3 regions of the Isoptericola jiangsuensis genome follow, and region 2 is predicted to be linked to each of the others. Evidence: riboswitches for the same ligand, from Rfam matches in the RefSeq annotation. Region 2 holds a riboswitch; each other region holds the start of a gene.

Region 1 (2,251 bases), 1.7 Mb from region 2:
TCGCCGAGGCGCAGCGCGAGCTGTCCGCGGCCCGCGCCGTGTCCGACCCGGAGCGCGCGGTGGACGCCGCCCGACGTGCCGCCGCCCTCGCCGCCGAGGCGGCGACGCTCGCGCACCGCGACATCGCCCGCACGCACGCCGGTCAGCACTGGGGTGCCCAGCACGCCGGCGGTCAGCAGTGGGGCGGCCACGGCCCGCGCGGCGGCTCCGGCGCGTTCGGTGCCGTGCTCGGCGGCATGGTGCTGGGCGGCATCCTCGACGACATCGGTGACATGTTCGACTGACGCGCGGCCCGCGGGTCAGCCCGCCGGCACCGCGACGCCCCGCAGGTGGGCGAAGTGGTCCACCGGGCCGCGCCCCGTCCCCACCTGCAGGTCCGCGCCGTGCCGCAGCGCGAGCGTCAGCCACTCCTTCGTGGCCGCGAGCGCCGCTCCCCAGTCGCCCGTCGACACGTACCGGGTCACCAGCCCGCTGGACAGCGAGCAGCCCGTACCGTGCCCGGCCCTCGTGCGCACACGCGGCGCGACGAGCTCCGTCCGGGGGCCGTCGGCGTCCACGAGCGCGTCGGGCGCGTGCGGGCCGCCCAGGTGACCGCCCTTGGCCACCACGAGGACGTCGTGCCGGGCGGCGAGCGTGGCCGCCTGGTCGAGCGCGGCGTCCCAGTCCCCCGCGACCGGCTCGTCGAGCAGCGCCGCGAGCTCCGGAAGGTTCGGCGTGACGACGTCGGCGTGGCGCAGGAGGTCCCGCACGGCCCCCTCGGCCGCGTCGTCGAGGAGCCGGTCCCCGGACGTCGCCACCATGACCGGGTCGAGCACCACGGGCGGCCGGGCGCCGTGCTGGTCGGCCAGCCACGTCGCCACCACGCCGGCGACGTCCGCGGTGGCCAGCATGCCGATCTTCACGGCGTCGAGCGTCACGTCCGCCGTCAGGGTGGACAGCTGCAGGGCGAGGAAGTCGGGCGGTGGCACGTGCACGCCGGTCACCCCGCGGGTGCTCTGCGCGGTCAGCGCGGTGACCGCGGCCATGCCGTACCCGCCGGCGGCGGCGATCGACTTCAGGTCGGCCTGGATCCCGGCGCCGCCGGACGGGTCGGACCCGGCCACCGCCAGGACGCGCGGCACGGGCGGGGCGGGCAGGGGCAGGTGGGTCATGGGCGACATCCCTCCGTCAGTGCGAGCTGCCTCAGGTTCGACGGGTGTGATCTCAGCGCCGTGGGCGCACCCCGTGTCGTGGCGCCACCGTAGCGCGACGGGGGCGGGCGACCCGCCGGTCGTCCGCCCCCGTCGCCACCGCACCGCTCGGCGCCCGCGTCACGCGGGTCGCGGGACCACCCGGCCGAGGACGTCGTGGAGGGTGACCACGCCGACGACCACCCCGTCGTCGACCACGACGGCCAGCTGTTCGCTCACGCGACGCATGCCCGCGAGCGCCTCGTGGACCGGGTCGTGCGACGTGACGACGTGGACGGGCCGGGCGAGGTCGGCCGCGGCGCGCGCCGGCGGCTCCAGGAGCGTGTCGCGCACGTGCACGACGTCGGGCCGGCCGGGGTCGCCGGACTGCACCAGGATCCGCAGGTGCCCGCTCGCGCGCGCGGCCGCCTGCACGTCGGCGACCGTCGCCGTCCGCGCGACCGCGGTCGGGCGGCTCCCGGGCCGCAGGAACGACCCGACGGTGCGGGTGGTGAGGTCGATCGCCCCGGCCAGCGGCGAGCGCACGCTGGCGTCCAGCACGCCGACCCGTGCCGAGTGCTCGACGAGGTGCCGGATCGTCGCGGCGTCGTGACCGCCGACCGCGGCGCTCTCGACCGGCTCCACCCCGACGCGTCGGACGAGCCGGTTCGCGACGGCGTTGGCGAAGGCGAGCACCGGGCGGAACGGCCACACGTACCAGCGCGCCACGGGGGCGACGAGCACGGCGGCGCGTTCCGGGTGGGCGATGGCCCACGACTTGGGCGCCATCTCGCCGACCACGAGGTGCAGGAACGTGACCGCCAGCAGCGCGAGGGCGAAGGCGAGCACGTCGGCGAGCCAGGCGGGCAGGCCGGTGGCCGTCAGCACGGGGGTGAGCCACGCGTCGACCGCCGGCTTGGTGACGGCGCCGAGCGCGAACGTGCACACGGTGATGCCGAGCTGCGCCCCGGCGAGCATGGTCGTCAGCTCATGGGTGGACCGCAGGGCGGCGCGCGCTCCCCGGCTGGTCGGCGCGGCCTCCTCCAGCCGGTGCCGGCGGGCGCCCAGCAGCGCGAACTCGA
Region 2 (2,251 bases):
GCGCTCCGCCGTCCCGCAGGACGTCCCGCAACGGCACGAGCGACATCGCCGAGGCGCTGGCGACGGGGACACAGCTCGTCGTCGGGCGCTACCACGTCGACGTCGCCACGGGGCACACGTGGTGGTCGGACGAGACGTACCGGCTGCACGGTCACGAACCCGGGGAGATCGAACCCAGCATCGACGTGATCCTCGCCCGCACCCACCCGGACGACAGGTCCCGCCTGTCCCGCACCGCCGCGGTCGCACTGCACGCCGGGCGCCCCTTCGCGAGCGCGCACCGCATCGTGGACCCGCACGGCAGGTCCCGGTCCGTCGTCGTCACCGGGCAGGGAAGGCACGAGGACGACGGCACGATCGTGCAGGTCGTGGGCTACGTGCTGGACGTCAGCCCGGTGACACGGGAGGCACTCGACCGGGAGGCGCAGCGGGCCGTGGGCCGCGCCCTGGTCTCGGCCGCGGCGGTCGAGCAGGTCAAGGGCGCGATCATGGTGACGCGCGGGCTGGCGGAGGCCGACGCCGCCGACCTGCTCGGCGAGGCCGCGGCACGCGCCGGGGTTCCGTTGCAGGTCGCGGCGTCCCAGGTGGTGGTGGCGCTGCAGCACTCGTCCGGGGACCCGGCCGAGCGCCTCGAGAGCGCCCTGGCGACGGTGCACGCGGTCGACCGACCCCGGGGGCACGAGGCCCAGCTGGCCCGGCGTCGCCTGCACGACGCCTGACCATCGGGCCCCGGCCCGTCGGCGGTCAGACGACCGAGACCTTCTGCGCCCGACGGTCGACGGCCTTGGCGACGCCCTGGCGGGCGAGGCGGCGCGCGAGGACGGCGACGCCACCGGTGACGGCGGCGAACGTGATCGCCTGGACGACGGGGATGTCGTCCGCGTCGAGGTCGATGGGCGCGTCGTTGCCCGTGGCCTTCTCCCACACGAACTTGATCAGCTTCTGCGCGACCCAGCCGGCGGCGAACGTCGCCGCGACCGTCCCGACCTTGAGCGCGAGGGACGGTTCGTTGTGATCGAGGTCCACGGTTCTCCTTCGGTCGACGTCGTCCGGCGGCGGTCCCGCCGGACCGGTCCACCGTAGCGTGCGCGGGCGGTAGGCTCTCAGGGAACGACAGGGGAGCGCCGTGCGGCGCTGAGAGTGCGGACCACCGCAGACCCTCGAACCTGATCCGGTTAGCACCGGTGGAGGAAGTCGGGCTTCTCGAACCCGTCGTCCGTCGGACCGGCGGGCGACGGACCCCCTCCCGCACGTCTGAGGAGGACACATGAACATCCGTCACCGCCGCGCCGTCACGGCCGCCGCCGCCGTGGGGCTGCTGCCGCTGCTCGCCGCCTGCTCGGGGGACGACGCCCCGGCCGGGACGACGTCGTCGAGCCCGACGGGGGACGCGCCGCTCTCCGGCACGGTCACGCTGGTCACGCACGACTCGTTCGCGCTCAGCGACGGCCTGCTGGAGTCGTTCGAGCAGGAGACGGGCCTGGAGGTCGAGCAGGTGGCGGCCGGCGATGCGGGCACGCTCGTCAACCAGCTCGTGCTGACCGCGGACTCGCCGCTCGGCGACGTCGTGTTCGGCGTCGACAACACGTTCGCGTCCCGTGCGGTCGAGGCGGGCGTGTTCGAGCCGTACACGCCGGCCGACCTCGACCCGTCGGTGACGGCGCTGGTCGGCGAGGGGCTGGAGGGGCTGACGCCGATCGACCAGGGCGACGTGTGCCTCAACGTGGACACCGCGTGGTTCGACGCGGAGGGCGTGGAACCGCCGTCGACGTTCGAGGACCTGCTCGACCCGGCCTACCGCGACCTGACGGTCGTGGCGAACCCGGCGACGTCGTCGCCCGGCTTCGCGATGCTCCTGGCGACCGTCGCGGCGTTCGGGGAGGACGGCTTCGAGCAGTACTGGACGGACCTGGGGGCCAACGGCCTGAAGGTGACCGAAGGCTGGTCGGACGCCTACTACGTCGACTTCTCGGGTGCGGGCGAGGGCGGGCAGCGTCCGGTCGTGCTGTCGTACGCGACGTCGCCGGCGTTCACGGTGACCGAGGACGGGGACGCGACGACGACGGCCGCCCTGCTGGGCACGTGCTTCCGCCAGGTCGAGTTCGCGGGCGTCCTCGCGGGGACGGACAACCCGGAGGGCGCGAAGGCCCTGGTGGACTTCCTCGCGTCCGCCGACGTCCAGGCGGACGTCCCGGCGAACATGTACATGTACCCGGCGGACGCGACGGTGGAGCTCCCGGCCGAGTGGGCG
Region 3 (2,251 bases), 2.7 Mb from region 2:
ACCAGCGCGGCCTCGTCGATCGAGGGCAGCAGCACCCGGGCGTCGCGCAGCAGCGCGTACACGCCGCCGGCGTCGGCGCGGCGGTCGTCGGGGCGTTCCAGGGAGGTGGCGCCGATGACGAGCTCGCTGTGCCCGGTCCACGGCCCGTCGGACGCGGTGGTGCGGGCCACGACGTACACGGGGCGGCCCTGCACGAGACCCCGCACGACGTGCGTCGGGGCGAGCATGGGGTCGGCCTGCAGCCGCAGGGTCTGCCCCTTGACGGGACGCACGGGCAGGCTGACGCCGCGGACCCCGGCGAGCAGGGGCGCGGACGCCCAGCCCGCGGCGACGAGGGTGGTGCCGGCGCGGTGGCGGTGCCCGGCGTCGTCGACGACGCCGACGACACGTCCGCCGGGCTCCTGCTCGAGGTGCACGGCGGAGCGGTGCACGAGCTCGCCGGCAGGGTGCTGCTCGACGGCGGCGCACAGCGCCCGGTGCGTGGCCCGCGGGTCGACGGCGTGGTCGCCGGGCACCCATGCGGCGGCGGCGAGGCGCTGCCCGAGCAGGGGCTCGTGGCGACGGGCCTCGGCCACGGTGAGCTCGTGCGAGGTGACCTGGTGACGGGCGTGCAGGTCGACGACGCGGCGCAGCAGGGCGGCGTCGGCCGCGTCGTACGCCAGGGTGAGGGTGCCGGACTCCCGCAGCCCGACGCCGATGCCGGTGGAGGCCTCGAGGTCGGCGGCGAACCGCAGCCAGTGCGACGCCCCGGCGAGGTGCAGGTGCAGCGCGGCGCTCTCGGCGAACTCCGCCTCGGTGGCGGGGGCGAGCATCCCGGCGGCCGCGTGGGTGGCGCCGTCGCCCGGGACGGGGTCGAGGACCGTGACGGCGAGCCCCGCCTCGAGGGCGCGCCAGGCCGCGGCGAGACCGATGATCCCGCCCCCGACCACGACGAGGTCGCGTTGCATGAGGTGCTCCCTTCGCTGGCATGACCCAGATCAGGTTCGACGGTCGGCGCCCACGCGCCCTCTCAGCCCTGCGCAGGGCTCCCGTGCTCGGCCCACCCTACCGGCCCGCGTCGGGCCCGGTGACGTGGGCGGACGTCGACGGTGCCGGGGCGGCGGCCGGTGGCCCGCGCCGCGGACGACGCTAGGCTCGCGGCTCGTGACCGCCGTCGACGCCCGCACCCGCCTGGCCGCCGCCCGCCTCTACCTGTGCACGGACGCCCGTGAGGAGCGCGGCGACCTCGAGGACTTCCTGCACGCCGTGCTCGCCGGCGGGGTGGACGTGGTGCAGCTGCGCGACAAGTCGTTGGACGTGGCCCGCGAGCTGGAGCTGCAGGAGGTCGTCGCCCGGGTCGCGGCGGAGCACGGCGCGCTGTGGGCGGTCAACGACCGGGCCGACGTCGCCGGGCTGACCGGCGCCCCCGTGGTCCACATGGGGCAGGGGGACCTGCCGACGTACGCCGTGCGCACGCTGCTCGGCCCGGACCCCGTGCTGGGCCGGTCCACGCACTCGGCCGCGCAGGCCGCCGCCGCGGACGCCGACCCGGGCGTCGACTACTTCTGCGTGGGGCCGCTGTGGGCCACCCCGACCAAGCCGGGCCGGGACGCCGTCGGGCTCGACCTGCTGCGCGCCGTCGCCGCCTCGGACCCGGCGACACCCTGGTTCGCGATCGGCGGGATCGACGCCGAGCGCCTGGACGCCGTGCTCGACGCCGGGGCGACGCGCGTCGTGGTGGTGCGGGCGATCACGCGGGCCGCGGATCCCGAGCGGGCGGCGCGCGAGCTGCGCGACCGCCTCGCCGGCTGACGTCGCCCCGGCGCCCCGACCGCCGCCGTCGCGCCACGGGCGGCCCGACCGGCGGGCCCGCGGGTATGACCGAACCGACGCCGGGACCGGCCGGAGGCGTGCGCGCGGGCGACTATCCTGGTCCGGTGACGTCTCCCGCCACCACCCCCGACAGCGACCCGATCACGCCCCGGCCTGTTCTCGTCGTCGACTTCGGCGCCCAGTACGCCCAGCTCATCGCCCGCCGCGTGCGCGAGGCCAAGGTCTACTCCGAGATCGTGCCGCACACGTTCACGACGGAGCAGATGCTGGCCAAGGACCCGGCCGCGATCATCCTGTCCGGAGGGCCGTCGTCGGTGTACGCCACGGGCGCGCCGTTCGTCGACCCGGCGCTGTTCGAGGCGGGCGTGCCCGTCCTCGGCATCTGCTACGGGTTCCAGGCGATGGCGGCGGCGCTCGGCGGCACGGTCGCCCAGACCGG

Evidence for each region. Region 2 has a riboswitch for thiamine pyrophosphate ahead of ATJ88_RS16735 (thiamine ABC transporter substrate-binding protein). Riboswitches for the same ligand answer to the same signal wherever they lie in the genome.
Region 1: linked by a shared signal. The riboswitch ahead of thiD (bifunctional hydroxymethylpyrimidine kinase/phosphomethylpyrimidine kinase) and the one ahead of ATJ88_RS16735 (thiamine ABC transporter substrate-binding protein) in region 2 are both predicted to bind thiamine pyrophosphate.
Region 3: linked by a shared signal. The riboswitch ahead of thiO (glycine oxidase ThiO) and the one ahead of ATJ88_RS16735 (thiamine ABC transporter substrate-binding protein) in region 2 are both predicted to bind thiamine pyrophosphate.

The regions. Positions count from the first base shown of each region.
Region 1 is NZ_PDJJ01000001.1:2,041,160-2,043,410, reverse strand. It holds gene ATJ88_RS09235 (hypothetical protein) at 1-284, shown strand, start outside; gene thiD (bifunctional hydroxymethylpyrimidine kinase/phosphomethylpyrimidine kinase) at 300-1,151, opposite strand; TPP riboswitch at 1,143-1,235, opposite strand; gene ATJ88_RS09225 (CNNM domain-containing protein) at 1,311-2,251, opposite strand, start outside.
Region 2 is NZ_PDJJ01000001.1:3,718,930-3,721,180, reverse strand. It holds gene ATJ88_RS16745 (PAS domain-containing protein) at 1-719, shown strand, start outside; gene ATJ88_RS16740 (DUF4235 domain-containing protein) at 745-1,026, opposite strand; TPP riboswitch at 1,106-1,210, shown strand; gene ATJ88_RS16735 (thiamine ABC transporter substrate-binding protein) at 1,268-2,251, shown strand, end outside.
Region 3 is NZ_PDJJ01000001.1:1,021,801-1,024,051, forward strand. It holds gene thiO (glycine oxidase ThiO) at 1-947, opposite strand, end outside; TPP riboswitch at 938-1,042, opposite strand; gene thiE (thiamine phosphate synthase) at 1,144-1,791, shown strand; gene guaA (glutamine-hydrolyzing GMP synthase) at 1,917-2,251, shown strand, end outside.